Regions from separate parts of the Nitrospira marina genome, predicted to be linked through region 3. Evidence: riboswitches for the same ligand, from Rfam matches in the RefSeq annotation. Region 3 holds a riboswitch; each other region holds the start of a gene.
What was found. A riboswitch is a leader RNA that binds a small molecule or an ion and turns the genes downstream of it on or off. The one in region 3 is predicted to bind cyclic di-GMP.

Region 1 (8,048 bases), 3.2 Mb from region 3:
TACCCATTCCGACCCCTAGCGGGGTCAGGCAATCCGCCACGAAGATCCCCAATGCCAGTCCCACAATGAGAGCCTTCTGAAGATGTGGCTGTGGCATTCCGGCTGTGACGGTGGGAATCCCCATGGTCAGAGATTTAAATGACATGTTATTGACTCGCTTTTTCCATTGGTCCATACAATGAATGAGTCATAACAGGAAGCCCGGGATGATTCGATGCACGGGGGAAATTGATTTCAGGGGATCGCCTTATCCGGACTGCCGGAGCTGGATCTGATGGCAGCCTGAACCCTCCGAACATCATCACTGGAGGTAGTTTATGGCGCAGAAACTGGACGAAACGGTTCATGCTCGGCGCACCACAGGGCCATAATGTGGAGTCCTCACGCAGGACTCGTTTTGGTCAAAAGATGAACACCACCATCCTTCGACCTTTGGTTAATGATGACTTAAGGAAATGACGAATGCGCACCTGAGAAAAATGATTGTTCTATCAAGCCGATTTTTGAGAAGAAGGTTGAATTTGCCGGTACATTGGCAAACCCTCGATCTTAATGCTCCTTTCCATGAGCAATGGGATCGAACTTATGACATCTCTCGACATGATAAAAATAAGGCAGGATGAATGGGAATTAAGAATAATTTAAATAATGCGAAATAGTAACGATTTTTTTTATTATTCGCAAGGAACATGCATTCAATACAAGAAGGCAAACTTGCTAAAAGATTTCTTATGGGAGAAGGGCGAGTGAAGGAAAAGCCTGCCAGGATCGAAAGGGGGATTCTCCCGGCAGGGATTGAATCTCACAATGGTTTAACAATATTTGAACGAAGGCCGTGTTGGACCAGAGACGCGTATCTCCGACGTCATGCCCCATGGCATTGCCACGGGTTTAACTTCTTGGTAAGAGACGTTGACTAAACCGGCCACACAGTCGACTCCGTATCCTGTGAGATCCTTCTGAGGAACCGCCTTCATGTGGTTTGGTTCAAAAGCCATGGAAGGATACAAGCCCCTCATCTAAAGTGACGGGAGAGATAGGCTTTCAGGGCGACCGCATTATTGAATTTCTCGTTCTTGGCCCCAAAAAGAATAGTTACCGGGCTATATCGGACTCGTCGCCAAAGGTCCTCAACGGCGTTGATATTCTGATCAAGCTCAATGAAATACCGTGTCTGAAATTCTTGCCAGCGGGCCGGGTCATGCCGGAACCAGCTACGCAGTCTTGTTGACGGGGCAAGATCTTTTTGCCACAGATTGACGTGAGCCGCTTCTTTTGAAAGTCCACGTGGCCACAGCCGATCAATGAGAATCCGACATCCGTCATCTGGGGCAGGGGCGTCGTATACTCGTTTGATCCTGATGGTCGAGGGGGCTGCTGCTCGGGAATGGCCCGTTCCTTGAAAATTCGTCTGCGCCGAATGTTTTGAGGGATGTCGAAAGCAATCCGTTGTATGGTCATTGACCAATCCGGCCGCTTGCATGTGAGCGTAGATCACGGTACTCCCCACAAATTTAAAACCACGCTTCTTGAGATCTTTAGAAAGAGCATCGCTTTCAGGGGTTGTGGCCGGGACTTGAGACATGGTGTTCCAATAATTCAGCTTGGGTGCCCCCCCGACAAATTCCCATATATAGTGATCAAAGGTGCCGAACTCCTCCTGCACCTTCAGGAAGGCTCGGGCATTGGTAATGGCGGATTCAATTTTAAGGCGATTTCGGATGATCCCGGTATCTTGAAGGAGTGCCGTCTTTTTTCTGTTATCAAATTTGGCCACTTTCAAGGGATCGAATCCGGCAAACGCCCGGCGGTACCCTTCCCGGCGTAACAGGATCGTCGACCAGGACAGCCCCGCCTGCGCACCTTCCAATGTCAGCATTTCAAAATGGCGGTGGTCTGTGTGGACAGGAATTCCCCATTCTTCATCATGATAGGAAATGAAGTGGGGTTTCGTTCCCACCCATCCACAACGGATGGGTTCTTGAGCCGGTAAGTGTGGGGTGCGTCCCATGGAAAATTTCTTGCTCTCTCGGAAGACTGGTGCGCCTGAACCTTTTCTATTAGCTATAAGTTGAAAGAAATGTGAGCATGTGGTGTGTGGGAAAGGCTACGAATTTCTGCCCATCCTGTCAACGAATATGAGGGATCACATAGATTAGGACTGGGAGGTTGTCCGTTGTCGGATTTTGGAATGCCATGATACAATAACATTGTATCTTCACAGAGGAGGGGAATCATGCATCCATTGATTTTACAACGACTGACAAGGTCTTTTCGATCAAGAGGGTGGGTCCCATCCGTCTGCATGTGGGGAATCGGGTTGTGGGTGGTGATGAGTGGTTCGCACGTCATCGCTCAAGCACCCAATGTTCCCTGGGAATGCTCCGAATACTCCGGTGAGGCTCAAACTCGATGTATGCATGTGTTGCTGGAGCTTCAACAAAATCGCATTGCCAGGATAGAAGCACAACTCAATGCCCAGGAGAGGACTGTGCAAGACCTCAAAAAGAAGGTGGACCGTCAGGAATCGTTCGCCTCTCGTGACGCTCGGGTTTATAAAAAAGCTCCACGATACTCACGGCCTCCCTATGTCCCCCCCTATGCCTATGCGCCGTTGCGGCCATTCGGAATCTATCTTCAGCCTCCCTGGACCGCTTCACAATATTATGGGTTTGGTTCGGGATATTGGGGACAGCCAGGCCTGTCATTTAATTTCCGATATGGCAGAGGCCATAGGCATAGACATTAATCGGTCTCGACATTTCCATTTTGTGTCTAGGGCTTGTGTTGTTTCAGAGGGGGTGAGTTTTCGATCAATCCCTTATTCACCAAACTGTCCCTTCTGCACATGGCGAGTGGTGGCACTTCCCAATCCACATTATGGAGTAACGCGTCCCCTTTTGCTCTTGCATTATTGGATTTGGGATTATCCAGTCCAACTCCTTCTGATGCGTCGACTTAATGAAACCGAGCCGGTGTGAATCGGCAAAGATTCACGAGGGATCGCGATGCACGGTCTCCGGGGAAAAGGCCTGGGTACACACCGCGATATACTCAGCTCCCTCAGGGCCAGGGGTGCTGTATCGGACCCATTCATTGCGATAGGCGATGACCGCCTGACCGGCATTCACCTCAATCACCCCTTCTTTGGTTTCCACCCGTAATTGACCGGACAGGACGAGCGTATATTCATCGAATTCCGGTGTCTGGCCGGGCTCTTCCCATCCGGAAGGACTTTGCATTCGCGCAATGCTGATCTGGTCTGTGCCGCTATTGACCCGTCCGATAAATTCATCGATGAGTTTGGGTTTATTCCCTGCAGGTTTAATTCTTGTGGGTTGCTCGATCAGTTTAGCCATACTGTTTGATTGACCTCCTGTTCGTGAATTGAAGGGCGCATCGACAGGGGACTTTCCCTCGTCAAAATTTTTCCCAGGTTTAATGGCCTGCCATTGGCCTCATTTTTGTTGCACGCTTGACTGATTGATATCGTACTTGCCATAAATTTGCCATATGTCCAACGAAACTTCTGTACCCTGGACGAACCAATATAATGATAGGTCGCCCGGGATGGAGAAAACAATGTGAAGTCGTTGGATTTCTATATCAAAAGATGAAATCGCAAAATCGCTAAACACTCAATATTTCATCTCAAGAAAAACTTTTGAAATCATTTTACAGGTCAAAACAAAACAGTCCAACTAGTGCCCAATTTAGAATAGCCTCGGAAACCATCTGGCAGCAAGAAAGAGGTGGGTTCAAGTTCGAAGTGCCACGCCTTCTGTAGGATACTCTGTGGCTATGAGGAAATGGTGTGGTATCCTGATAAAACCTTAACTTTGTCTGTCAAAATTAATCTATACGCTATTTAGTTCACAAACAAAGTGTAGTCGATTGTGCCGAGACCTTCCGAGGAATTCTGGGAGCCACCTCCCATCAAACTATGATGGCGGTAAGGCCAATGCCGGACTAGTTGTCGAATGTGTTTTTGCGTATCATTGGAAGCTATATTAGGACCAAGGGGTATGTTGGGTATTCGTGTTCTGCGCGAGGGAGCGGCACGAATGATTATTCCCGGCAGGGGCTTTCTACTAACAGCCTGGCGGGATGGCCCATGAGACCATCCCAGTTCGGCCTTCTTGTGTTTTTAACCTCCGTGTCTACCGAATTTCCCAGTCAGGGGAAGCAGCACCGTAAAAGCCTACGGAACTCCTGGTCAGGCCGTCCATCAACCACACGGCCACCGCGCCGCTCGTTTTATTGCGCCAGATGATATCCGCCTGCCCGTCCGCATTTACATCGTTTACTTGCACAATCTGCCACGTTAAGGCTACACCGCTCAGTGAGCCGGTGGAGGAGGGAGGTGCCGTTCCATTCATCAACCATACGGCGGTGCTGCCATTTGTGTGCCGCCAAATAAGATCTGTTTTGCCGTCACCGTTTAGATCCCCGACTCCGTGAATGTTCCAAAGCGTCGACGCGGTGCCGGGAAAGCCTGTGGAGGCTATGCTCACTCCGTCCATCAACCACACGGCCACCGCCCCGCTCGTTTCATTGCGCCAGATGATATCCGCGTGGTCATCCGCATTCACATCCCCCACTCCCGCGATCTGCCAGGTTAAGGCCACACCGCCCAGTGAGCCGGTGGAGGAGGGAGGCGCCGTCCCATTCATCAACCATACCGCGGTGCTGCCATTCGTGTGGCGCCAAATAAGGTCTGCCTTGCCGTCACCGTTTAGATCCCCGACTCCGTGAATGTCCCAATCCGTCGATGCGGAGCCGGGAAAGCCTGTGGAGGCTATGTTCACGCCGTCCATCAACCACACTGCCACCGCGCCGCTCGTGCTATTATGCCAGACGACATCCGCTTTGCCGTCTCCATTTAGATCCCCCACTCCCTTCAGGGCCCATTCCATAGTTAACTGGCCCAGAAAGCCCGAGTCGGCAACGCTTGTGCCATTGAGCAGCCACCCAGCCACGTGCCCGGTTTTTGTATTCCGCCAGACCAGGTCGGCCTTACCGTCCCCATTCAGATCGTGATGTTGGGGTGAGGGTGGTGTGCTGGTATTGCTCACGATGACCGTGACGGAGGCGGCGGTTTTCGTATTGCCCGCGGCATCGCGGGCGATCGCCGTGAGAGCGTAGGAGCCATCTCGGACGGTGGTAGTATCCCAGCTGGTGCTGTAAGGATTGGTCATATCTTCAGCACCAAGATTGGCGCCCTGGAGCCGGAATTGGACGCCGGTCACGCCGACATTATCGCTGGCGCTGGCGGTGACCGTCACCGTGCCGGAGACGGTGCCCGCACTGGGGGCCGTCAACGTGACCGTCGGGGCGGTCGTATCTGCGGGCGGTGTGCTGGTATTGCTCACCGTGACCGTGACGGAGGCGGCGGTTTTTGTATTGCCCGCCGCATCGCGGGCGATCGCCGTGAGAGTATAGGAGCCATTCGGCACGGTGGTGGTATTCCAGCTGGTGCTATAGGGATTGGTCGTATCTTCGGCGCCTAGGTTGGCGCCCTGGAGCCGGAATTGGACGCCGGTCACGCCGACATTATCGCTGGCGCTGGCGGTGACCGTCACCGTGCCGGAGACGGTGCCCGCATTGGGGGCCGTCAACGTGACCGTCGGGGGCGTGGTATCGGGTGACGCCGGGGTGATCATCACATAATTCAGGATGGTATGTGTAGAAGAAGTCCGAGTCAATTGCAGACTCAATTGCCCATCCGAGACGGTGATGGGATGGTTCGTGATGGTAATGAATTGATTACTGGCAGTCGTCTGGTTGTTAATGGCCGTGATGCCTTCGATCGTAATATGATGTGGGCCTTGCTCATAACTGGGATCGCCGCTGGCTAGCGAAACGAGATAGTCGCCATTTGGGAGATCGTATTTCCAGGTCACACTGGTGCCGGAGTCAAAATGAATGAATGTGTCGAGCCGTTGATCGGTGTGGGCATCCCGCTCGCGGGTGTTGACGAAGGTGGTCCAGCCGTAGCCACGGCTGCTGGTGTAGACACTGCCGTCATCTTTTTGATAGCCACTGGGGACGGATGAGCTGGACGGTTGAAAATTGACGAAGAGGGACGAACCGGAAGGCGGTGGTGGGCTGGTATTGTTCACGGTGACCGTGACGGAGGCGGCGGTTTTTGTATTGCCCGCCGCATCGCGGGCGATCGCCGTGAGAGTATAGGAGCCATTTGGAACGGTGGTAGTATTCCAGCTGGTGCTGTAAGGATTGGTCGTATCTTCGGTGCCGAGATTGGCGCCCTGGAGCCGGAATTGGACGCCGGTCACGCCGACATTATCGCTGGCGCTGGCGGTGACCGTCACCGTACCGGAAACGGTGCCCGCACTGGGGGCCGTCAGCGTGACCGTCGGGGCGGTCGTATCTGGGGGCGGGGTATTTGTGGGTAGAGTAATTGTTGCTTCTGTGGACGGGGTACTTTCATTTCCTGCTGTATCAAATGCTGTTGCAATAAATCCATAGGTTGTGCCCCCACTGAGCCCGGAAACGGTTGTGGAGGGGGAGGATGGATTATTGGGAAATCCTGAAAATATGGGTTGTCCAAAACCTTGAGAAGGTAACGTCCGTTTGTAAATTTTATATCCTGCTAAATCCGATTCGGTATTTGCATTCCAGGTCAGTTGGACAGAGGAGGCCGAATACGCGGGGCTAACAGACAAGCCGAAGAGGAGAAGCATAAGGTGTGCCGTATGCGCGATTACAAAACCCAAGGTGGTGGTTGGTCGGATCATACTCTACTCCTTGTCGTGTTTGGACCGAAGTCCGCATTTTCTCCTCCCCCTATGGATTAGATCTTCCTTCGGTAGCCGGACAATCAGGCGTTACTACCTGACTCCTGGCATTGCGGCCCTACTTCACAGTAGGTGTGCCTTTTCGGGAAGAGGATTGTTTTAACTATGAATGATCAATGTCTGTTTCCCTTCTTTTTTTCCGCACCTCTAAACGGTCTGCCGGACATTTCGGAGAAGTAAAGAAAAACTTTAGCGAAGATGGCGATGCCATTGGGCATTACCGTATTACGGCAAACACGATAAACTAAAGTAATCGAATAGAAGGATCATAGACATTATGAAAAATTTGAATTCTTTCATTTGATATTTACATCCTTATCATTCGAAAAAATATTGATGTCATTGGGCCCTCTGTGAATTGAAAACCGAGTGAATCTGCCAGTTAAAGTTTGACGATATTAACTCTTTTCTATAATTGGGAAGATGCTGGAAATGAAAATGACGTGGAGTTTAGATAAGAAAACCGGATCGGCTGGTCTTTAGCGTTTTGAGAAATACCCGCCTGCTGCGAAATATGTTGGTTCAATCAATACTTCAATGATGAAGGTTTCCTGTGCCTGGCGGGGGCTCTCTGCCGAAATCAAGAAGAATTGAATCATTTGACGGAAGATGAACTCCTGATTATTCATGCATAGTCCAGGAAGAACCAATTGAACGGTGGACAGCAAAGCGACGAGCTGTCCTTGTCTTGCGGATCCTGAAAGGGGAAACCTCGATGGCGGAAGCCGCCAGGCAGCATGACCTGACGGGCAGGGACGTAGGAGACTGGCAGGAGCAGTTCCTTCGTGCCGCGGAAAATGGCTGGCGTCGTCGCCCCAAGGACGAAGAGGCACTGTAAGAAGAGCAGATCAAAAAACTGAAACAAAAGATCGGAGAGTTAGTGGTCGAGAATGACGTGTGACTGGAGGCCTTGACACCATACCCTGTAAGGCGGGAGATGTCCGACGCGAGAGCGCCGCGAGTACGGACATCTTGGAACGAACCGCCTGTCGTCTTCTCCAAGTCAGCCAATCGGCCCGGCATCGGCTGACCAACGGGAAGCGAGCTCGCGCGACGCTCTCTGAGAAATGAGTCGCTCAGCTGGAGCCACTCATTCAGGCGTATCTGACGTACGGGTATCGTCGCCTGTGGGCTTTGTTACGCTTTCGAGATGGGCAGATCCATAATCGCAAGGCCGTGTATCGGGCATTACGCCTCAAACGCTGGTGAGTACATCAACGCACCACCATT
Region 2 (8,048 bases), 900 kb from region 3:
AGAGGGGGTAAAAAATAGGACTGAGAAACATCATCATCGTGGTCATCACGCCTACCAACGGCTGGACATCACGCAGAAACACCCCCATGGAAGCCAGAAACCAACCTAATCCTACAATCAAGAGGACAAACGGAAAAAGTACCACCGGCAACAGCAACACCGTTAGGGGTGGAAAACCATGGACTATGAGGTAAAATATCAACAAAATCAGAAGACTGACGGCAGCATTAAAAAGTGCCACCAATATCGATACCCAAGGCATTATCTCCAGAGGAAACACTACCTTTTTGATATACGACACATTTTCGAGCATAAGACCAGGAGCACGCGTGACACATTCCGAAAACAGATTAAAAATAATCAACCCGGAAAATAATAACAGAGCAAAGGCGCCGTTTTCCTCCGTGGGCACCTCCCATCGAATTCGAAAGACGACCGAAAAGACAAACGTATATACCCCTAGCATCAGCATGGGGACGACAAAGGCCCAGATCACCCCAAGCATCGACCCTCGATAACGAGCATCGATCTCTCGCTTGGCAAGGCGAGCTATCAAGGTTCTGTGCTGCCAGGCACAGATCAATGGGGAAAAAGGATTGTACGTATTATTCATGTATAATTATCGATTTTAGCCAAGATGGTCTTTGTCTATGCACTGGGAAGAGTGACCGAGTTTGAATTCAAATGCTAATTATCCCTCAGGCAAACCCGTTTTTTTCACCGCTAATCTCCCTTCATGAGATTCTGACTCATAAGACTTCGACTCGAACCATCCACTTAGTTTCTCAATGCCAGTAAATAAACCAATGAAATCAAAGGGGCGGGCGACCAGGAAGTGAAAAAATTTCTAAAAAATAAATTTTGGGGTATGCGTTAGAAAGAAATGGCCTACTCAAGCTTCGGGAAGATTCCAGTTACGACCGAGGGGGGAAAAGGCCAAATACGGCAAAGAGAATTTATATCAAAACCAACACCATGCCATCAACTTTTGGCAAAAAAGAGATGGAGCGCCAACCTCTGAATCCTAAATTCATCCTCGTCCATGCTCAGACCAACACGCAACCAGCCATAAAAACAAATTCTTATTTGGAGCTAAACTTTCCGGTTACGGTTGCATATTCCGAAGCATCTCCTCCTGCAGGTAGCTGGGCACCGGCTCAATTTCCATCGGTGGATAGGCTGTGGCTGGAATGATTGGCATGTCCGGTGAGTTGGCCGGCGGCGTTACCTGCATCCCACTAGCACTACTTGGCGGCACCATGGGCATTGTGGTTCCAGCGGGCACCGGCTGAATATCCATGGGAACACCCACCACCGGAGCTCGTAAGCCAGGGCTTTCTCCTGGAGATGAGAAGGATGAGGAGGCTGGAGCAAAATTATCACCAGGCTCTCCTTCATGAGACAGGAATGAACGGGTATCCACCTCTTCTTGACCAGGATCCAGTTGCCGGTCTGAATTCAAACCCGATTCACCCAATACATCAGATGACCCAGTATCTGTTGGGTTCCTCGTCTCAGAAACGGCTTCTCTTGGTGGAGCTTTTGGGGTTACATAGAGATATTGCAGGTGTCCCGCGGCATTGACCGTAAACGCATAATCCCACTGCGCCAGAATTTTGGCCAAGGCCGGAAGTATTTTGTCTTGCTGAAGATCGACCGAAATGACTCTATTCAGTTCTTCGACAGGGGCCTCATATTTTATACCCAACTGCTTCTGCAATTGCTCCAGCACCGTTCGTAAGGTCACCTGTGAGAGATGACCTGTTAGCCGATCACCTTCAACTTGGATTGGGACTTCGGGGGATAATGCCATCCCCTGTCCCACAAGTGCCCCAAATATTAAGAAGACCATTAGCACCAATCCTCTTATCCATCTAGGCATTCCTTGTTTGGGCCTCATTGTGAGTCTCCTTATCTAGCAGTGCACACGGAAAAACATGGACTTATCCCACCAACGAATATTTTCCATACCGTCTCTTAGCCATTGGTGCTTTCTTGCCACAACAAAAAAGATCTCACTATCGGGAACATACGGAAAAAATAAGGGATTTCTGGATTAAAAATCCTCACCGAAAACTTCACCCCATGTTGTTAAAAGGGGATAGGAGGACTACCGCCACGGGGCGATCTCAATAACTCACAAAAATGTTAGTCCCAAAAATGGCGAAGGTCAAGAAAACAATCTCGAGAGAAATAAATGAATCAATCAAAAGTGCATTCCGTCTTACTAGATTATTCCTTGGATCGAAAGCATGATCGTATTACTGTTGAATTCAAAATTATTTATGTTTGAGCTTCTCTTCTCGAAAATATAATCTAAGCGAAAACCCAGCCATTTGACCGTACGGTATTCCGGTCCAATTCGGAATCGAAATTGATCATCAGTTCTATTCGTATTAAAGTTATCGTTGGCATAGTAAAAATTTCCTCTGAGGGCCAGACGTTCCGTAAACGACTGTCTCCCATAAACGTCAACGCCTATTCGTTTAAAGGTGGAGGTACCCTGAACCGCTGACTGATTAATATTCGAAAAGGGACGGATATTAAAACTCAACCGGGACGTGGGGTTCCAGGCCAAATTTCCTCGCATGTACCAGAAAGTCTGCTGCTCCGATCCTAGGCTTAAGCCCTTTGCAAGGAGGTTTTGACCACGAGTTGATTCTTCAGAAATAGGCGCGTGGTCAAAATTTAAAACCTGGTACCCAATATTGAATTCTCCGGAAAACTGGCGGGTAGGTGCCATGCTGAAGCCTGTAAACGCCCCGTAACCGAAACTATTCTGCTGCTTATTAGTATTATAATCATTGTTCACTACTCGAACGCCAAGAAGAGCCCGGGTTGAGGGAGTTACCCTTACAAACACACTCAGATTGGCACCAGCCCGGCTCCGGTCACGCGGGGCAGCCTGCCCATTGTTGGTGTAATTTAAATCGTCAAAATTCGTGCGAAGACGAATACCAGCCTTTTGTCCCGTAAATTCAATCTGGCCTAAAAACTGATTCATATTCCATTTGGTAATATCCCTTTGTTGGGTATCCACTTCCGATCCTCTTGGGTCAAACCCTTCTAAATGGCCTCCCTGCAAATCTATTGCTAGACCACCAGGATAATTCAAGCTGACGTGGCCAAGAGCATCTTGGGCCAGGGCATTATTTTCAGTAAATTTTGCGTAGAGAAATTGGGCAGCACGATAGTCAAGAAGGACAGAATGCTTACCTCCGCCAAACGGCATGAACGCCTGAATTCCAGGCGCGATGGTCGTAAGAAAGTCACTTTTCGTATTTGTGTCTCTCTTAAACACATTGTCGGTATACACTTCCGATACGCCTACAAACGGGCGGAGTAGGACCGGACCGGCTTTGATACCATCCCCTAAACCATTTCCCGTCATATATTCACGAAAAAGCCCCCCCCGATTCTGAATAGGCCGATGAGACCCGGTAAAATAAAATAGTCCCATATCAGAAAAAGATTGAGCCTGTCCCCCGACCGGGGAAAATACCTCACAGACAACGAGAACACTCAGAATAACAGCAAATGGCCGTTTCCGCTCACGCATTGTGGCAAATGGGGAAAGACGCACCGCTCTTATTTTTCGCCATACGAAATTAATCATTACATCTACCTTATTATTTTCAATTCGATGGAAGTGCGGGGGGGTGGAGTCAGAAGAATACTCTATAGTTTTGGGCATGACCAACTCTTAGATATGGTGCCCTCATCAGTCTGTTAAGTCAATTGCAAGATGAGTTCCCTGATGAGGGATGGACCCTACCATAGGAACCCGCACAAGAAACAGTCCTTCTGGCTTCAGTATAAGTGAAGTATAAGGTTTTTTTCGTAAACTGTTTTTCTAGATGGGGATGAATACCAAAATTACAAGATAAAGTCGATCAAGGTGGGGAAAACAAATAAAACTCTACCGGAAGACTTCAGTGTTAGGTACAGGGATAATACAGGACTTCATGTAAATTTCTTGAGGTCAGTTACTAAAATCTCGACGGAGTGGGACTTGAGAAATGAGACTTCAGGTCATCGACCCTGTCCTCATATCCATTATTTAACGAACGCCGGAGAAGAATTCTTTATAAACAGGACATTTGCAGAACATCCTCGTTCTGCAAATGTCCTTAGAGGTAGGGAGACTTCATTATCACGGAGCCCGCTTCATAAATCCCGGGTGAAAACGGCTTACGACATTTCCGTTGATGCAACCCATCCAAATACAATCTATTTGTAACTATTTTTCCCAGAAAACGAATCTCAATAAACCTTTACATCCTTTGGAGGAGCAGGACGCGCATTAACGATAGGCAAGGTAACACTCACCTGATTTGAAAACGGGCTTTCAATTTTACGAGCCCGGTCGTAAGCTTTTACCGCAAAATAATAGGTTTGACCGGGAGTCAGGCTTGTCACCGTATAAATGGCCTGAGCTCCGACATCTTGAGTCTCCGAATAAGTGCCGCTTGAAGTCCCGTAGGCGACAATGAATCCACCATATTCTGCGGAAGGAGGATTCCAGGCTAGGGTGACTTCTCCCGCCAGTGCATTGGAGGAAAAAAGACAGAGAAAAAGAACAATGGTCCATAATGACCTAAATACGGATCGAAAGGAATGGGTATGGGGGTAGGTAATTTGAGAGAAACCTTGATCGTGTGACATACGAGATCTCCTTTATGCATGTGAGTCATGCCGAGCGAAGCCACTCCGCTCATAATCAAGGAGACTCTGTGGCTTGCCTGGCAACCTGGCAACCCTATCTCAAAATCCGAGACGTAGGCCCATAGCTTTGCGTCCCACCCTTTCAGATGGTTTGTTTTTTTCAGGATACAACCGTTTTTAGGTCTGGATGCTTCATCGGAATCTTTGTCAGATCCTTGAATCGTGGGAAAGAGAAATTCCAATTTCTCAAGAATCCAGGAAGACTGCCAAACCTTATTTACATTAAAACAAAGATAATTGTAGAAAAATGGATCCCATGGATCATGAATCAATCTTTTGCTTAAACAGACGCAATGTATTAACGAACCTCTAATCTGATGAACCTTCACCTGAAGCACAGGAAACCTGGGCAATTTCTCAAAGCCGCCTTGTCAGGAAAATCGACCTCACATGAGTCGGTCCCTAAGGAATCCGTAAAGTAACCCAATTTCTCTGCTCAGGAGGCCAACACGTGCGTTACGATGACTAAAATCAACAGGTCTGTTTATGTTCTCCCCCGTGATTTAATCAAAATCAAGTTTGCGGGCGAGATAAACGCTCTCAAAGAGAGGGCAGGGGATCACTGCTAACGCATCATTGTGATCAGAAGTGCCATCAAGTATTTAACCGGAGGGGACTCGCAATCTACCGCATCGGTGAGTTTCAAACGCCCTGTATTCCTCTTTTTTTTGTTGAGGGGGAATGCAGATAATGCTTTAAAACCTGGTGAATAACTAAACTCAGTGCTATGTAAGGTAGGTTCTTACCATCCAACCAATTGCGAAAACACAAGATAGATCCAGGCGGCACCAAAGATATATGTGATTTCTTTTTCACCAATCCGTTCATAAAACAGACGATACCCCAGAATCGGCACGATGGCTAAGATCAGGGCAGAAAAAAAATGCCCAACCACATCGCCTATGATGGCCCCAATCTCGGAATGCCCAGGTACCGCAAGCAAGATGCTGCCCGCAAGCATAGCTGCCCACCACCATTTCATATTGGCCGTCAGCATATCCATGCTCACATATAAGGGAAAAGGTTTGTCATCACCAGATCATGCCTTCCTAATTGGACTAATTTCAAACTGCTCGAATTTATTTCACCTCTTAAAAGCGGTGCACAATAACTTCCCATTAGAAAAAAAAGGAAATTCCAGCATCAGCGTGACAACTAAGACAACGACCGGTGCTCTTAATCCCCAACCATCTCTTAGACGCCCGGCAAATGCGCTCACATGCGTTTCGCACTTCACCTCGCTTGCATTAGAAGACAACCATTTAGACACATTCCTGAATGTTGGGTAGAACACAAGGTTGTAGATTTCTTTTTAAACCTTGCCTAATGTTGGATTTCCCAATTGATTGAGGTACTGCCCGGAAAGCCAATCGACATGACAGTGAGCCCATTCATCATCCACACCGCCACCGTACCCGTCTGCCTGTTACGCCAAATTATATCTGCGCGCCCATCCCCATTGACATCACTGGTGCTGGCAATCTCCCACCCCTGAGGCACCTCGCCAAAAAACCCCGGCGAACTGAGAGTCACCCCATTCATCAACCAAATTGCAACTTCCCCGTTACTCGTTTTACGCCAAACCAAGTCCCCCATCCCATCATCATTCACATCCCCCACCCCTGCAATCTGCCAATCCGTGGAGACCCCTCCGGTGAAACCTATTGACAGGACCGTGAGCCCTTGCATTAGCCACACTTCCACTACGCCGGTAAGGGTATTCCGCCATATAAGATCCGCTTTTCCATCGGCGTTCATATCTCCCGTTCCCGCTATTTGCCACTCCAACGGCACCGCACCCAAGTGACCGGAAGAGGCAATCGTGGAGCCGCTCATTAACCAAATCGTCACTTCCCCACTACTCGTGTTTCGCCAAACGAGGTCCGCCATCCCGTCGCCGTTGACATCACCCACACTCGCGATTTGCCAATCCATAGAGACACTACCCGGAAAACCCACCGACGTGACAGTGAGACCATTCATCAGCCACACCGCTACCGTTCCTGTATCGCTGCGACGCCAGATAACATCTGCTTTCCCATCCTCATTGACATCTCCAGTACCGGCAACCTGCCACTTCGACGACACCACGCCCAATGAACCGGAGGAAGCAATCGTAGAACCGTTCATCAACCAAATCGCAACAGCCCACGTACTTGTGTTGCGCCAGACGAGGTCTGCCTTCTCGTCCCCGTTGACATCATTCCGAGTTGGGAAACTCACGCCAGCTTCAAATATCCATCCTAAATCTTGCAACAGAGGTTGAGCTAACCCGAGATCATGAATGGCCCTTCCGGAAGCTATACCGGGCTCCATAAGTTGATCAGGCTGAATCGTGTTCGTGAAGTGAGACACCGATGAACCTAATTGAACCGGGTTTGGAGCGTACATCTGAACATGAGTATCTGTTCGCCCGGCCGTCAGGGCCCCGGAGCCGCCTTGAAGATTGACACCGACAAAATGAAGATTCGGGCTCGCCACATTTGCAAATTGCCTTTGGCTATCGGTCATTACGGGGTAATTGGCCGGACTGGCTCCATGAAGCTCCAACCAACGCATAAAAACATCATTGGTTCCTAAGAATTTCTCTCCGGTTTGCACATCAACCAGTGACAAAAAACCAAGGCCATGAATAATTTCATGAAGTACCACGGTAACAAAATCAAATTGTCCAGATGGGGGATTGGCATCCAGCCCAAAATACCAATTCGTGAAATTTGCACTGAAGGTGGCACTTATATCACTGGTAGTAAGATCCAGATCCTGTTCTGCAAGCTTATTGGCAAGAGATTGGACATACCAGGTATTCGCCACAGGAGCATTGGGAAAATTCCGATGGACGGTATTGGGGCCGGCCGATCCCAGTATTCCTGTTCCTAAGGAATCAATTCGAGCATCGACTCGAATGCCCACCGTGCTCACCAGCACCTGCGCTAAAATATTTGCCGCATACTCAAATGCTTTCAACCGTGCCTCCCCAAGGGTGGTGGCCGTATTTCCACCCACCGGTGTAAAAGGCGCAGGATCGTTAAATCCTTCCCCGGGGCTATCTTTATTCACAATAATAATGGTGGCACCGAAGGTCTCGGTCAAGGGGCCAAAGCAGCCAAAGAATAAGACGACCAGAAATCCAGACACGCAGAGGCCAAAGGGTATCGGTAACTGAGAAGGAGCGGGGTTTCCCAGTCTGGCGACTTTAGAATAATTCATGGATGAAAAGAGTCTTCCAACAAACTTCAGGGTTTCAATGGCTCTAAGACCTCAGGTTCATGATGATGAATCGCATGGTCCGCTCCGTCAGGCACCTTCAGGATTGACTGAAA
Region 3 (8,048 bases):
TAATGATAAAGCGGCCACGACGGCGGCCTTCCTCCGCTTTACGGTGAATCAACCGGTGTCCGTCACGGTGGCCTATGACGTGCGGCTCACGCCAAAACCGTCGTGGTTGAGCAGCTTTACCGATACAGGCAAGAATCTGGTGACCTCGGATACGACCCTCCACCTCTTTGTTCGGGCCTTTCCGGCCGGAACGATCACTCTCGGGGGCAATGCCAGCGGGAAGAGCGGCAGCATGTATTCTGTCATCGTTCAACCCTCAGCCCCGGTTACCACCACTGTTACCAATCCGACCACGGGCCCATTAGCTATTACCAACCTGACCGTCGCTAGTGGGGCAGCGTATGGCGTGTCCGCAGCGAGCCTTCGCGTCGGAGGGACGGTGTATCGCGACCGCGCCTACACATTTACCACGGTCCCTACGAATGTGCAGGGCGCGGCTTATATCCAAACGGCCAATAATGATAAAGCGGCCACGACGGCGGCCTTCCTCCGCTTTACGGTGAATCAACCGGTGTCCGTCACGGTGGCCTATGACGTGCGGCTGACTCCGAAACCGTCGTGGCTGAGCAGCTTTACCGATACAGGCAAGAATCTGGTGACCTCGGATACGACCCTCCACCTCTTTGTTCGGGCCTTTCCGGCCGGAACGATCACTCTCGGGGGCAATGCCAGCGGGAAGAGCGGCAGCATGTATTCCGTCATCGTCCAACCTCTGGTCCAATGATGTTGTGTTGGAAGAATTCGATCCTTAAATTGAGCTTTTTCCACTGGTTTTCCGCACTTATCCGACGCCGAAGGCCATGATCCAAAATTTGAAACCCGGGTGGGTCCTGTGAAGGGGATGCGATGCCGGCTGAGCTTTCGCTGAAGGAATGCGTCGCGAACGGGTCTTTTCGTGTTCCAAACAAAAGGGTTTCGTCAAGCAAGGTTTGGGTCTTCATGCCTTGCGCACGTCTCAAGGATGGTGAAGAAGACCCGACAACCGTGCCGGTCAAGAACGACATGATTAGGCGGCAAGTGCCAGAAGAATTCTCTAACCTTCCCTGCCTGGTTGATGCCTAAAGGCTTTTGGGGATCCACCGATAAAAGCCCGTGAAGTAATTGGTCACGTGTCTCCTCACTCAAAAGCGAGTTTGGATCATTCGAAAGAAGATGGCATAACACAACGTAAACTAGTGGCCTCTTTCCGATAAAGGCAAACCCATTGTGAAGTGGGGACGCAAAGCCACGGGTCAGAATTTCTGATAGCCGGGTTACCGAAGAAAGAGAGATGTGCGGGAATGGGGCCTCTGTATGTGTGCGAAGGAGGTATCCCATGTCCGATGGTCGTGCGGCGAGTCGTCTAAAAAGGTGTCTAGCGTGGTGTATCCTTGGCAGTTGCCTCCTTTTTCTCCCGCAGGGGGCACAAGCCGCGACCAGTGATTCGGCCACCCTCCAATGGACCGCCAATCAAGAGGCCAATTTAGCGGGATATCGGATCTATCGAGGAACCAATCCCGGGGTTTATGGGGTTCCCACGACGGTCGGGAAGATCACGACCCATCAATATACCAACTTACCCACGGACAAAACGCACTATTTTACGATTACGGCTTTCGATGCCTCGGGCAATGAAAGTCTTCCCTCCCCCGAGGTGAAAAAATATATCGCACCGTCCTCCCCCTCTTCCGGTTCTTCTAGTCCGCCGCCGTCCTCCTCGCTCAGTATTTCGAATCTGACCGTTGCCAGTGGAGCCACGTACCTGGTGTCCGCCGTCGGCCTCCAAGCCGGGGGGACGGTGTATCGCGACCGCGCCTATACCTTTACCACGGTCCCTACGAGTGTGCAGGGCGCGGCCTATATCCAAACGGCTAATAATGATAAAGCGGCCACGGCAGCGGCTTTCCTCCGCTTTACGGTGAATCAACCGGTGTCCGTCTCGGTAGCTTATGACGTGCGGCTCACGCCAAAACCGTCGTGGTTGAGCAGCTTTACCGATACGGGCAAGAATCTGGTGACCTCGGATACGACCTTCCGCCTCTATGCTCGGGCTTTCCCCGCCGGGACGATCACTCTCGGGGGTAATGCCGGTGGGGGGAGTGGCAGTATGTATTCCGTCATCGTTCAACCAGCGAAGGGCCCCGCTCCCGATATCTCGCCTCCAACTACTAATGTGCTTTGGCGCAATGCGAGCAGCGGTGAAGTCGCTGTTTGGCGGATGAATGGGCTGACCATTACGTCAGTCGGTTTTCCGGGAAGTACTTCTACGGAATGGAAGATTAAGCAGATGGGAGATATCAATGGAGATGGTGAAGGCGACATCCTTTGGCAGAACACCATAAGTGGAGTGGTGGGTATTTGGCTAATGAAGGAGGGGACAATACAATCGTTCGGCTTTCTGGGTGGTGTTTCAGCCGAATGGGTGGTTAAGGGGATCGGTGATATCAATGGGGATGGCAAAGCGGATGTGATCTGGCGCAATCCGGATAGTGGAATGGTGACTGTATGGTTTATGGATGGGCTGTCGATTCACTCTGTCGGCTTTCTTGGGGGCACTCCAACAGTGTGGGAAATAGAGCAAGTGGGTGATATCAATGGCGATGGGACGGCCGACCTGGTTTGGCAGAATCGGACGAATGGCACAGTGGCGGTCTGGTTAATGAATGGGTTGACCATTACCTCGGTGGGATTTCCCGCAAGCACTTCGCTGGATTGGGAAATTCAACTACTTGGAGATGTCAATGGGGACGGTAAAGGGGATGTGATCTGGCGCAATAAAAAAAGTGGAATGGTGTCGGTGTGGCTGATGGACGGGGCGAGGACACCCTTGTCAGGTTTTATAGGAGGTATACCTCTCGAATGGGAAATTAGGCAGGTGAATGATGCGGATGGAGATGGTAAGGAAGATGTTATCTTACAAAATCGGACAAATGGCAAAGTGGCCGTATGGCTGATGGATGGTTTGAAAATCGGTTCGGTGGGGTTTCCGGGCAGTACCCCGGTGAACTGGGAAATTCAAAAATAAGATGAGTGAGAAAAACATCACCAGTTGCCTCAGATTTCAAAAAGTGATTGGTCTGGGTTACATGCAGGGGTGAACGATGAGATGTCAGATTCAACGACAGCTAGGGAACGGACGCCTCTTCTTCATGGTGTGTGGCGGGGTGCTCCTGGGCATCAGTCTATGCGGCCTGCCGGATATGGCGTTGGCCTCTAATCGACAGATTCCGCTTCATGTCGATTCCGGACGATTGACTGGTCAGTTGCACCAGGTATCTCTGCGCACAGTCCTTGGTCAGTTGCAAGAACAATTGGGCCTTGACTATGTGGCACCGGATGCAGAATTGGAGAAAGTCATTTCGGTGAGGTTACAGAATGAACCTTTGCATAGGGCACTCTCGAAGATCCTGGTTCAGTGGGACTATGCCTTTACATTGAATGCGGCTGGAAAAATCACCACACTCCATGTGATGGCTAAGGTTTCACCAGAAGTATTCCTATCAGATAAGAAGGGGAAAGGCCGGGGACGGGAACCTTCCGGGCAAAAGGCCAGTGCAGTCCCAAAAAACGAGTTAGCAGGCCATAGGTTAGATAAGGAGCGTGAAAATCAGATGAATAAAAATGTGTCCAGATCTGAACGGCAATATCATGGAAAAAAAAGGTCCGGTGGACAGGTGTTCGCCATAAGGAATGTTCCTATGGAGATTCGTCCACCTGCACCCGGAGCTTCCATGCCAATTTCCCCAGCCAGTAGTCGAAACATGCCGATAACTCCGGCGGGAAGTAGTGAGCGCGGGATGAAAATCATTCCTCCGACCGCGTATCCTCCTATGAGCATTCAACCCGTACCGAAATATATGCAACAAGAAATGCTTCTTTCCCTGGGCCCATAAAGTCGAACCAAGAGCTCTCCCCACCGTCTTGATACTTATTGGCAGGACAGGCTCCTCTCAATTTATAAGGAGAAAGGACAGAATTATTACGCAAGCGTATTTAGCAGTGAGTTCGGTATATTCAGGAATGGTTCATATAACTAGTGCTGACCTTCCCTGTTGGAAGATTCGTATGGCTAACGGCAGGACCTGCTTTCTGCACATGCCATGCCGACATTCTAACCTGGAGTACGGGGTCGTTGTGCTCTGGGTATACCCCATTTTTCCTTTGCCTGCTCTCCCCTTCTTGAATGAGGTATTCTTTTAGAGAAGTCTTAAATTTCGGAAAAAAGTGTTCTGGTCACCTAGATCTGCTCACCTCCTCCTCAGTATTCTCAGCTTGTTCAATCAGGAGTAGTCCTGTAGGACGTACCATTTTGAACACTCCATTTTTTGATTCTGGGTTGGGTGTAAAATACGTTGTGCCTACACCCCTGGAAAGTCATGGGGAAATTTGTTTGTGAGGAAAAGGGGAGACTCTATGTACTCAGGGAATGATGCTCACGAGCAACATGGCAGATGTCTGGTTGGATTGTGTTTGAGAAGAAGAGGCGTTCATTGGCTGGTTGTGTGCGATTTTGAGGCTGAGGGTTTGCTGGCGATGGTTCAGATGCAAGTAGTCACGCACGTCTTTTTTGAATAACAGGGAGACGTCGTAGATTTGAGGATCGGCGGAGGTATTAGAGCGTTGTTTGAGAATATATTGTCCAAGAATCGAAACGTGCAGGGAATCATCCATAGCAAGATAGGCGTACCCGAGTTTAGCCGCAAGCGTGTCAGTACGAAGCGCATCAAATCGATTCAGGTCCCTGGCGAATTCAACTCCGGGATTAAACGTCGAAGTTGGGGAAACTCGGAAATTTGAGCCAAGCCTGGCAAAGAAGCGATCGTTTACCATAGTCTCTCGGGATTTAACTCGCCGGGTAAACCCCCACTGGGGCGTGAGATCTACCGGTTCTAAGAGATTCAAGGTGCCACCCAATTTTGATCCAAATTCCTCCTCTGACCCATTCTCTCCATATTCACTTTGAGACGTTTTATAATAAGAGGACCAATCCCCCTTCCCCGCCCCGTGGAGAAACGACATGTTCGCGGAAACGGTTTCCGTGTTAATGGCATTGGAGAGAGGCCCCTCAGGACGAGTGAAAATGTCTTTCTGCTGCCTGGCATACCCAAGGGATAGGCTGGGCCAATTGGGAGCGGACAAGAGCAAAGAAAATTTTTGTTGGTTAGCGACGGTTTGAGAACGAGACAGATCTCCCTCCACATTACTAGTGAATCGGCTGAGCTCAATTTGGGGAGTGACGAACGGAAGATTCCATTCCCATGCCAGTTTTCCTCCTACCCGATCATTGGGTGTCGTAAATGAATTGTTCCCGGTTTCTTGCCCGGAGAAGCCATAATGAGCCTGATACTTCATACTGGCTGTGGTCCCTTTAAGGACGATTTGAGCTCCCATGCGGTTGGTCAACGGCGTTGCGGAATTATCCGTGACAGAGGGATCCCGATACACCATCTGGACTCCAGCGGACAGGGCTTCATGAAAAAGAGGAATGTCATTTGAAGCTTCATACAAACTGCTACCACCCTGGCTCACCAGCGAGGGCATATCTCGAGCGTTCTGAAGATTGAACGGTTCACGTTTTTGGTTAAAGTTGAAACGAGTGAGAGCATATTCCTCCTTCGATACAGTACAGGGCGTGCTCGGGGAGAAGAACGGCGAGGAACGTCCTAAGGAGGAATAGTTTGGAGAACCACATGCTTTAGAATGTGCGTCGGTTCGCAGCCCTAGCCGATCAATGTGCGGGATCGTATCCGCAGAAAAGGCCGAGCCGCTTGCAAATGGGAGAAGTAGGCTTCCCAAAACCAACCAGAGAACAGTCCGCACCATCACCTGCCCCCTTCTTTATGTTTTTTTCTCCTCTCTTTATCGGTAAGCAACCCAGATGCCGTAGGGCAAAATGGGCAGAAATTTCCTCCAAAATTGTTGATATTTGTCAGAAAAAAATTAAAGAGTTGATCTCATTGCTATTATTTCAGATTGCAACAATTCTGGAGTTGGAAAAATTTTCCCATGTGCGGGAAACCTGAGTGAATCTGCGGGATTCCAGACACAGGTTCTCTGTGCTTTTATAACCACAAAGGAATTGTGGTGATACAGAAACGATATAAATTGGAGGCAGGTAACGGACACCCCAAAAAATCGCTGAATCAGGCGCCTATCCCGCCTTTGCAAATCCTGAAATAATCGAAAATCTGTATCCAAAAGTCACAAAGGATGCCCAAAACGATATAATGACGACTATGGCCATTCATTTTTTTGTCATTGGACAATCTGCGCAGCCGGCTCTTTAAAAACTAATGGATTTGTATAATCCTAACGGGCAGACCATTCGATAGGGTCAATTTCTTGGTGTCGTTGTGACGAGAATTCGATAGATTAGAAATACAGGAGAGGAATTGGCATCAGAGATGTGGTTAGCCTAAAGGTATTTTAATGCGTGAACGACCGCTGCATGTTCAAAACGTTATGACCCCAAAAATGGATGGGGGAAGTAGTGAATACATATTTTTGCTACTTTTCATCTCATCAAGTGTGGGAGTTTGGCGAGAAGTTTGGGATTATGAAAAGCCTCGTAATTCCGAAAGGATCGGTTCCCGTAATGATATTCAGGTTCTTGAGACTAACGAGTATGCTCATTTTGATGGGAAGATATATATTTTTAACTCCTCAAAGCCCGTGGGTTCTTAAACGAATGGGTGATAAAATGGAGGTATTTGATGAAACGAATTCAGTATTTTTTATTCAATATAGGGTTGGCGGCACTGTTGATAGGGGGAATGACGGCCTTGTCTCAAGAGAGTCTTGCAACAGAAAAGACTCAATATGGTAAAGCCATATTTGCCGGAGGCTGCTTCTGGTGCATGGAAGAGGTGTATGAAAAAGTTGATGGGGTGGTATCTGTAGTCTCCGGGTATACGGGAGGACACCTGTCCAATCCAACATATGAGCAAGTGTCGGCCGGAGGAACTGGGCATGCTGAAGCCGTTGAAGTGACCTACGATCCCACCAAGGTTACGTATCAACGTCTGTTGGAGGTGTTTTGGCATAATGTTGACCCTACGACGCCGAATGCCCAGTTCTGTGATCATGGCAATCAATATCGAACCGCGATCTTCTACCATGACGAAAAGCAACAAATGTTAATCGAGGAATCCAAGCTGGCAGTGGAGAGTTCCAAATCATTTCCGCAACCAATCGTGACCGAGATTATTCCGTTTTCGGTCTTCTTCTCTGCCGAAGACTATCATCAGGATTTTTATAAAAGGAATCCCGTCCGGTACAAATTTTATAAATGGAATTGTGGACGTTCGCAGCGTTTGGAAGAGTTATGGGGAAAGCCATAATCCTCCCTTCATACCAACCCACCCCTTTCTGGCATATACTTTATAGTCTTGTTTTGAAAGGGTAGTAGACTTCTTTTTGTTCTCTTGACCTTTAATAGCCGGCACATACCGTGTGAGCTTGTCTGACATGATCCTCGTTGCTGGGGTCGGACGACTCATTTTTTCTTCCGCCAGTTCACGGGCATTTTGGGGAGTGGGATGAGGCAGCCAATGTCCCTTTTTTTCGATGGTTCTAAAATGGAATTCTAAAGGCAATGCATCACAATCTAGAAGACAGTCTATTCCTGGTATCTACGCTAGTGAGGTGTGGGAAAAGTTTCCGGAACTCTTGGCCAAATTTTTCCTGTCCGGAAAAAAGACAACCGCAGTGTTTATGAATTCACCGTCCCTTCAGAAATGGTATTGCCGGTAAGAATGAGCAATGCCCCAAAACCGCATAGCCTTCCTCTCACCTTTTAGCTGTTGGATCGCGATGCTTCAAACTTCGGCACTGGCGAATACTCAATTCATAACCGACATCCTCATTTGTATCTGATATATTCCTTCCACTGGATGAAGACCAGATTGAATGACCCCTGCCTTAACACCGGAAGTATGAAAGACACTCGCAGTAGCCTAGAACCGGAAAGGGTAATTCTCTCTTCGCGGACGCGCCGGGTAATGTGTGTGTGGAGATGGGTGGGAGTGGCTTTCTCTCTGTTTATTTTGGGTTGTCAGATGCGAGAGGTG
Region 4 (8,048 bases), 3.0 Mb from region 3:
CTATCCACTAACCCGTGCATATCCGTCCCTCTTCCCTAACCTTTCAGCATACTCCTGCTTCCTATCCTCCCCTGCAAAAGTAATCTCAGGCCATAATCTGTCTCTTCTTTCAACGACCCCACCGTGGTTTGCAAGGCTTACCGGGCTGGTATTTCCACGACTATCCATCCGTGACGTCACGGGCTCAAATAGAGAGACAGAAATCAACCGGGATGTCCGAAAAAAAATCAGGCATGAGGGTTACGGAGGGGTAGAAGGCCAAGCATGTCTGGCAAGACAGAAACAAAAAATTCCCAATGGCTCTTCTCAATTTCACAATAGACGCCATTATTGTTAGGGTATAACTTTCCAAATAGGGTTTATTCGACTACACAGGGAGATCAAGACATGCTTGAGGTGGTAGAGATTCGGGTCAGTTATCGATATGTGAAAGAGCATCCCTGGGTGGTACAGGGCATCACAGGGTTTCTTTCTGCCTATTTCATGGAAAAACCAGGATTTACTTTAAAACGACACTTTGACGAATTGGAAACCGGCATGCACGTCTGGTTGTGTGATGTTCCTCCCAAGATGAAAGTTCCCACGCTTCTGAGGCGGCTAAAGGATGACATTCCTCCCTGTCAATATACACAGCTCGAAACGAGTCCCCCGGCGCCACCGCGATTTCTCATCGATTCACTGGAGCCGGAATCCGCCTCTTCCTCTTCTACTCCAAACGAAGATTTCGAAGCGAATGAGGATGGAAGGACAACAGGGTAACAACACGGAAAGCGCCACGAGGTGAGCTGAAATTCACGCTCGCTAGGCTGAGCAGACTAGAGGGGTTGATTGGGATCGATGCGCAAAGCGGATCGAAGAAGGTGGACCCGTTCGGACAGCTGTTCAGCGGAAAGCCGGACAGGCTCATGCGGCACACACCACACCGGTTTCAATGGATCGGGATCGGTCTTGAGCCTTGGAATCAGATGCCAGTGGATGTGAGGCACCTGATTCCCGAGCAGTTCATAGTTGATCTTCTTCGCGTCAAAAACCTGTGTCAGTATCTGCGCCACGTGGGTGACTTCCTCCATCAACATGCGGCGCGCAACTCCGGATAAATCAAACAGTTCGGAAGCATGGTCTTTCAACACCAATACGGTCCAGCCCGAAAAAAACTGGTCCTCAAACACAAACGCTCTGGTCAGACCACAATCGACAAGAAAATGATCCTTGAACGGCCATGCTCCAACACATATTTTACAAGATGGCTCAGTCACGGCAACAGAAAAAACGAGGGGATCAAGAATTCACCAATAGAGAGTAAAGATTTCAGGGACACCACACAGAAGAGACGAAGCCGATTGGGCCCATGACACCTTCTGTTATTCCGGGACAACATACCGCACATTCACTTCATCTTGAAAGGCTACATCCTGCATCCGGTATTTGAAAGTACGGAGAATATATGAAAAAATGACCGAAGAAGCGAACGGTTTATCCACTGTCCAGAGTTGTCACCCGTCCGCCATCAGCCTTACGGTTACCATAGTCTTGCACTTCCAAATTTGAAGAAGGAATCCCTATGACAATAGAACCTCATAACTTGTCCAGAAGAACCCTGTTAAAGCGGGGTATGGGCATCTTCGGCTTGTTAGCTGGAGGCCTCATTAGCTCCTCCAGCCTTGCAGAAATACTCAAGGAACCAACTCCACGTCAATCCCTGGGACCATTTTTCCCCGACGAGGGAGACCCAATAGATGCCATTCGCGAAAACCACGGGATCGGCATTCCCATAAGTCAGGCGAACGATCAGGATCTCACGTTTGTCAAAGGTCGCAGGGGAAAAGCCAAGGGACAGGTCATTTATCTGAGAGGAAAAGTCCTGAGCGCAAAAACCGGAAAGGCGATACCTCGCACTGTGATCATCATGTGGAGTGCCTCAGCCTCCGGCCGATACAACCACAAAAAGGATGACAGTATGTTGAAATTTCCCCATCCCACGACCGGAAAGATCATTCACCGGAACTACGATGCGTATTTTCAATACTGGGGACGAGCGGTCACCAATGAGCAGGGAGACTATTGGTTCAAAACCATTGTTCCCGGCTTTTACCCCATTGACCTGGAAGCCGGACTGTACCGCCCTTCCCACCTGCACTTTCAACTGTTCCCTCCAGAGCATCCAAAACTGGTCACACAGCTCTATTTCCGGGGCGACCAAATCCCCAACAATGAACTGAACCAGAAATTACTGCCAATGGATGTGGTCATTCTGGATGCGGGACTCACAACAATCGATTTAGAGAGGGTCATCGTGGACTATGCACCGGACGCATCGGGAGAGATATCAGATGGCTTGATCGGTCACTACGATTTTTTGGTGCCAAACTAGGAGAAACAGGGTTTTTCTGAAAAGGCTTTTGAGCGCAAGACCGGCTAGATCCGTTCGGGGAAGTTAGAAATAATTCCATCGACCCCCAGTCGCTTCATCCGTGCAATATCATCAGGCTCGTCAATCGTATAGACAAACACTTTGATATCTTTCGCCTGAAGCGCCTGCACAAGCCCAGGCGTCACAATATTCAACGCCAATCCAGCATGAGTTGCTTGAGCTTCGATAGAAAAGGCCGTGGAATGTATGGGCGCGACCTCGATTAGCGCCAACGTGAAAGCATTTTCCATCAATCTCCTCACGGTCAACAGTTCTTCATGAAAAAACGAGGCATAAATCACTGTCCCATGAAAGTCGGTCGCCTCCACTTTCGCACAAACATCCGCGGCGATTCCCCTCACCTTCAGCTCAATCATGGCACCGGCCCTTCCACTGAGACAGGCGAGAGCTTCTTCAAGGAGAGGAACCCTCTCGACCCCTCCCACCTCCAATTCCCGAAGTACGCTTAGCGATAATTCCTCAATTTTTCCCTCCCCGTTTGTCATCCGGTCAACCGAATCATCATGAAGGAGCGCCAGGGCTCCATCTGCCGATCGCCGGACATCAAACTCGACCATATCGACACCAAATTTGATTGCGAGCTCCAGAGCAGCCAGCGTATTCTCAGGTGCATGGCCCGCCGCACCCCGATGTCCGATCCGAAGAGGCATTCGGATGTGATCCCTTTCGTGGGTCATAAGCGGATTATTTGGAGGTGTTGAAGGAACTGTATCCCGCATCGTGCCGAGCTATGACCATAAAAGTGCCCACGCTGAAATTGACGCTGTCCCCACCAAGTTTACCATGCCACCTTTTCAACATTCCGTTACTGGTACGATCCATACCTACCTCCTATCTACTTTCTTAGTTTGACCATCTTTATCAGTTTGTAATGACATTACCAGCTACTGTTGAAAATCGTTTCATAACTTGGACAGTAAAGGACTGGCGAGGCGCTTTTTCCAGTTTCGCCGCGAGTCAGACCTTTCATCTTAATAGATTTCTCCGCACCGACAACTGAGAAATTCGGTAAAAAAAATGCAAAAACCTCCACCAAGTGTATACCGAACTTTCTGGCGAATCCTTAGCCTAACCTTGACTTAAACGAACTTGAATTAGGATCTGTGATGATTTGGAAAGGGTTTTTAAATCATGCCGATAAAGGTACCAGAAAATTTACATAGGCAACCTCGTCTGAAAAGATGAGGGTACAAAGTTACCGGCCTAAGGGGCGAAATGCCTTATGGCAGCGGGATTGCCGAAAGGTTCGAGAAAACGCATGGTAGAATCTGCCATATTTCTTTTCTTCTGCCCGTAGTCAGCGTTCTTGGCCCGCCTGTCGAGCCATCCTGTCCTTTTGGCTTTCTCAAATGAATCCAGGGCTTTGCGCCAAGGAATATTCACGGTTGTCTTCTCATTCACCCGGGACATTCGGCCGGTGGAGCACGATTATTAAAGGGAGCGGTTCGTGCAAGTCAGCAATGATATTTTCGCAACTGGGTTTTCTCCTATTTCTTTGGCGCATGCGTCTATTCGAACGCATGCCATTTCACAAGCGCCACCTCCCTCTGTCGCTGCGACCGAAACCGAGGACGAACTTCGCTTACTTCGACAACACGTTCTCTCTTTGAAAAAAGCTTTAAACTCCTTTAAGAATCCCTTTCCGTTATTCCACCGGGCACGAGTAGGCGGCGAACAAGCGCAGGCAGCCACCACAAGTTCTTCCGCCGACCTGGGGTTGGGATCCACGCCTGCCACCGCAACAATCCGCCAATCGACGGAAGAAGTGAATACCACCCCGACCTCTTTTTCTCCCTTTGGCCCCACATTTACCGGAAGTTCAACCAGTACGGCTACTCTCAGTGGTGTTTATGATGGCGATAATGGCAACGATACTTTAACGTTTCAGGTCACCAATGGGGGCATTGTAGGAGTTTCTCCCGTCCTAGGCCTTGAGGTACGCAATAGCCAAGCGCAGTTGGTGGAAACCATTAGCCTGACTCTCTACCAACCCGATGATCCCTACACGTTGCAAAATGGGCTGGTGCTGAGCCTGGGATCAGGATCCCTCACTCAAAATGATACATTTACGGTAGCCGTCTCGAATTCGGTGGGAAGTGCGGTTAACCCCGACAAACCTTTTAATGGAACGAGAAACGACAATCCCAACCTGGAAGAAGGGTTTGGGGTCTCTGCCGGCTCATTTCAGGTGAACGGGACGACCATTGATGTTTTTGCCGACGACACCATCAACATGGTGCTAACCCGGATCAATCAGTCGGCCGCCGGAGTAACGGCCACGTTTGACAGTGACAACGAGACGGTCGTCCTGACTCACAACACCCTAGGAGCCTCCCCGACCATTGCGCTGGGAAGTGATACGTCGGGATTTCTGGCTGCAACCAAACTCACCGGATCTTCCTCGGTTCAGGGACAAGATGAAATACCGGACGAAGAAAAACCGTTAGGGACCCTCTCCCAGTTTTCCTCGGTGCAAACAGGGTCGATCTTACTCAATGGTGTCGCGATTTCAATCGATGTGCTTTCAGATTCTTTAGAGGATGTGCTGACCAGGATCACCACCTCTGCCGCAGGCGTCACCGCTACATTGAATGCATCTGGGCAGCGGATCATCCTCACTTCCCCGAACCAATCCCTGGAGGTCAACAGCAACGGCACAGGGTTTTTTGCCGCGGTTGGCATTTCTGAAGATACCTATGATCCAACCGTGGGAACCACAGCTTTCATTAAATCCCGACAAGGGCTTTCCCCTTTTCAAGCCAAAGAAATTGCGGACACCCTTCAAAAGGTCGCCAATTCCATCAACACCATTTTTCAAATTCAAAAAGATAAAAAAGTACTTGGACCATCCTTCGCCAATATTCAATCAAATCTTAAAACCGCGGTCTCCGATTCCTTTCATTCGGAAGGACCACGTTTTAAAAGTCAGGCCGGGATTAATTTCAACTTTGGAAAAGGCGCCAAACACGTGCTTGAGTTGTCGTTGTCTGGATTCTCCAGAGAGTTTCTGGTGTCCAAGCTAGAACGAAATCCGTCGTTGGCTAATGATCTCCTATTTGGCCGTTCATCATCCAATAAAAAGGGACTTGTCGATAACCTACTTGCTGTAGCGGCCCAAACGGCAAAAGACCTTAATGCCAAACTGGGCTCAACGGGTGTTTTTGTGGATGTGCACGTCTAAAAAAATTATAGTGAACTCTTTCTCGTGAGGGGCAGGCAGATAAAAGAGACTCGTAGCCCTCTCCCATCGCTGTGCTTTCCGGGTGTATAATGAATCGTGAGGTCTAAGCTTTGGTCTCTGAGATGATCTAGAGTAATCAAGGACGAAAACAACGAGAAGGCGAACTATAAATTCCGGCAACAACGTATGGGAGCAACAGAAAAATGATTGTGGGAAAAATGTCTTGTGTGTTTAAGCCATTACATATTGGAGGAACGGTCATTTTTTTAATGATGGGCATTGCTTTGATTGTGCCTTTTACGTCAGCGGCGACTCCTACATTTCGGATTACCCTGAACACTTTCTCCCCGTATTATTCCCCAAAATTTGTTGAACTTGCCGCTGGCACCCTTATTTCTTGGGAAAATCCAACGGCCGATATTCATTCCATTACCCACGATGGGTGTAAAAGCGGTGGACAATGTGACTTTGATTCCGGACCTATTGGACCCAATCGAACCTTCACGGTCAAGCATTTACCTCCAGGTTATTATCCCTACCACTGTTTATTTCATCCCATCATGCGAGGAACTCTAGTGGTGCTAGAGTCCCCTAGCCCAAGAAGGACCTGATCCGGCGTTTTCCTGAATACGGTTGTCACGTGGGTAAGATTGAGAATGAACCTATGGGCATGGCTAGGGTTAGTCGTTAGAAAGGTCTTTGTGGGTTCATAGGTATCTCCATTTCTCACACCCAATTGAAGTTTTTCAATTGCAAATCATGCTTTGAATTTTTTCCACGGCTGCGATTCTCCTTTGACCGTGTTCGGACCAATGTGTCACCCCCTCGGTTAGCAACTATAAAAATTAGTTGGTTTTTCTGGAATTAGCCGTGAGTAAGGATAATACCGAGGGCGACCACAACACCGCCGCCCATGGCTGCCAGACTGTAGGGACGATCTTCCCGCTCGGCTAAGGGCAGAAGATGCGTGGCTCCCACATACACAAACGCCCCGGCTGAAACCGCCAACATCGCGCCCAGGACGGTCTCATTGATCTGATGGATTATGGGGATGGCCAACAATGTTCCAATCGGTGTGGTCAGAGCCGCAGCCAGAAAGGCCAACAGCCATGACTTTTTTGGACTGAACCCGCTACGAAGTAAAAGCACATAGGTGACGATCCCTTCAGGAAACTCATGCAAGACCATACCAATCCCCGCTAACGTTCCGGTTAAGACGCTGACGCTAAACGTGATGGCATACACGACTCCATCCAATGTCGAATGCAGGCCGATACCGAGCAAAGGAATCAGTCCAATGGCTGTGTCGGGAGTGCTATCGCAGACATAGGCATGAATGAACCGGTTGATTAAATGAAAGGCCAAATAGCCCGCCAGCAAATACACGGGCGCCTGGTCGTTCATGTGGAAGGCATGAGGAATGATATGGAGAAAGGCTACCGAAATCAGCACACCTGCTGCGAAACAGGAAAAATACGTGGCATTGTATTGTCCCCATGTTCCAAACCGACGAATGACATAAAGGCCTGAGGTGGTGACTCCGGCCGCGAGGAAACTGGCCAGAATGGCATAACCGTAATGAGTATTCGTCATGAAGTCGGGTCACTTCTGGGATGGTTGTGAAAAGATACCTGCTATACCCAGCAGGCATGACAAATTCAGGTAAGAATTCTAGTCGTTACCAGGAAGAGAAACAATAATTATTGCACAAATTTGCATTAATCCTGCAAATGAAAGACTTAATGGCATTTCACGCAAGCATGGATGGTCTGCTCGAGATGAGGGAGGATCTGCTTGAGGTCTTTGGTCGGGATCACTGCGCCCAGCGCTTCCGCAGCCTGATGATGGGCCATCGCCAACTCATGGTATTCCGGCCGGGAAGGTGGCACCCTGCTCACGCTGCATGGCCTCATGGTGTTTTCGAAACCCAGTTCCTCTTTTGTCAAAGTAGCCCTGTTATGGTTGTGTGACGGCATACACTTTCTGTCTATTAGCGATTCATCATCATGCCCCGGCCCTGGTGCCGTCCGCCTCCCTGAGGACCTCTCCCTCCCCCATGTGATCCTCCGGAAAAACTTTCCTCATATTGCATCACGGTCCAAATCTCTTCATCCGATAACATCCCACCAAAGGGAATCATCCCGGTTCCCGGTGATCCGTATTTAATCACCCAAAAAATCTCTCCTTCAGACCGATGTCTCCAAAACCCATGTGACCGGAACACCCGAGGCGGCGGGTTGAGAGTCGAAGCCCCTGGGCCATCGCCGCGTCCACTCACCCCATGACAATTGACGCACGTGCCCTTGCCCTCATAGATTGCCTGGCCTTTTTCGACGATTTCCGGGGAGGACGGCAACGGGCTCTGCAAGGCTCGGGCTTCATCCAGCTTGTCTGCAGGGACGCGGGGCATCATCATCTGCTGATGCCCGTGTTGTT

Region 1: it holds a riboswitch for cyclic di-GMP, as region 3 does, so the genes downstream of both, LX98_RS04525 (Ig-like domain-containing protein) here and LX98_RS18535 (FG-GAP-like repeat-containing protein) in region 3, are expected to answer to the same signal.
Region 2: it holds a riboswitch for cyclic di-GMP, as region 3 does, so the genes downstream of both, LX98_RS14450 (fibronectin type III domain-containing protein) here and LX98_RS18535 (FG-GAP-like repeat-containing protein) in region 3, are expected to answer to the same signal.
Region 4: it holds a riboswitch for cyclic di-GMP, as region 3 does, so the genes downstream of both, LX98_RS05315 (hypothetical protein) here and LX98_RS18535 (FG-GAP-like repeat-containing protein) in region 3, are expected to answer to the same signal.

What each region holds. Positions count from the first base shown of each region.
Region 1 is NZ_JCANTH010000001.1:1,083,765-1,091,812, forward strand. It holds gene LX98_RS04500 (ATP-binding protein) at 1-145, opposite strand, end outside; gene LX98_RS04505 (DUF488 family protein, N3 subclade) at 1,016-1,363, opposite strand; partial or broken gene LX98_RS04510 (DNA-3-methyladenine glycosylase I) at 1,433-2,011, opposite strand; gene LX98_RS04515 (hypothetical protein) at 2,237-2,749, shown strand; gene LX98_RS04520 (cupin domain-containing protein) at 2,994-3,359, opposite strand; gene LX98_RS04525 (Ig-like domain-containing protein) at 4,161-6,758, opposite strand; cyclic di-GMP riboswitch class I at 6,826-6,907, opposite strand; gene LX98_RS04530 (hypothetical protein) at 7,298-7,447, opposite strand; gene LX98_RS04535 (hypothetical protein) at 7,716-7,889, shown strand; gene LX98_RS04540 (IS3 family transposase) at 7,923-8,027, shown strand.
Region 2 is NZ_JCANTH010000001.1:3,384,368-3,392,415, forward strand. It holds gene LX98_RS14435 (ABC transporter permease) at 1-613, opposite strand, end outside; gene LX98_RS14440 (hypothetical protein) at 1,106-1,852, opposite strand; gene LX98_RS14445 (outer membrane beta-barrel protein) at 2,228-3,616, opposite strand; gene LX98_RS14450 (fibronectin type III domain-containing protein) at 4,264-4,665, opposite strand; cyclic di-GMP riboswitch class I at 4,742-4,831, opposite strand; gene LX98_RS14455 (hypothetical protein) at 5,468-5,722, opposite strand; gene LX98_RS14460 (FG-GAP-like repeat-containing protein) at 6,049-7,935, opposite strand; gene LX98_RS14465 (hypothetical protein) at 7,962-8,048, opposite strand, start outside.
Region 3 is NZ_JCANTH010000001.1:4,288,986-4,297,033, reverse strand. It holds gene LX98_RS18540 (Ig-like domain-containing protein) at 1-724, shown strand, start outside; cyclic di-GMP riboswitch class I at 1,185-1,261, shown strand; gene LX98_RS18535 (FG-GAP-like repeat-containing protein) at 1,316-3,004, shown strand; gene LX98_RS18530 (hypothetical protein) at 3,081-3,872, shown strand; gene LX98_RS18525 (hypothetical protein) at 4,399-5,802, opposite strand; gene msrA (peptide-methionine (S)-S-oxide reductase MsrA) at 6,693-7,319, shown strand; gene LX98_RS18515 (COG3014 family protein) at 8,004-8,048, shown strand, end outside.
Region 4 is NZ_JCANTH010000001.1:1,282,933-1,290,980, reverse strand. It holds gene LX98_RS05335 (hypothetical protein) at 388-759, shown strand; gene LX98_RS05330 (HIT domain-containing protein) at 816-1,256, opposite strand; gene LX98_RS05325 (dioxygenase family protein) at 1,562-2,371, shown strand; gene LX98_RS05320 (glycerophosphodiester phosphodiesterase family protein) at 2,416-3,081, opposite strand; cyclic di-GMP riboswitch class I at 3,584-3,673, shown strand; gene LX98_RS05315 (hypothetical protein) at 3,879-5,612, shown strand; gene LX98_RS05310 (cupredoxin domain-containing protein) at 5,816-6,223, shown strand; gene LX98_RS05305 (ZIP family metal transporter) at 6,477-7,205, opposite strand; gene LX98_RS05300 (hypothetical protein) at 7,352-7,510, opposite strand; gene LX98_RS05295 (c-type cytochrome) at 7,603-8,048, opposite strand, start outside.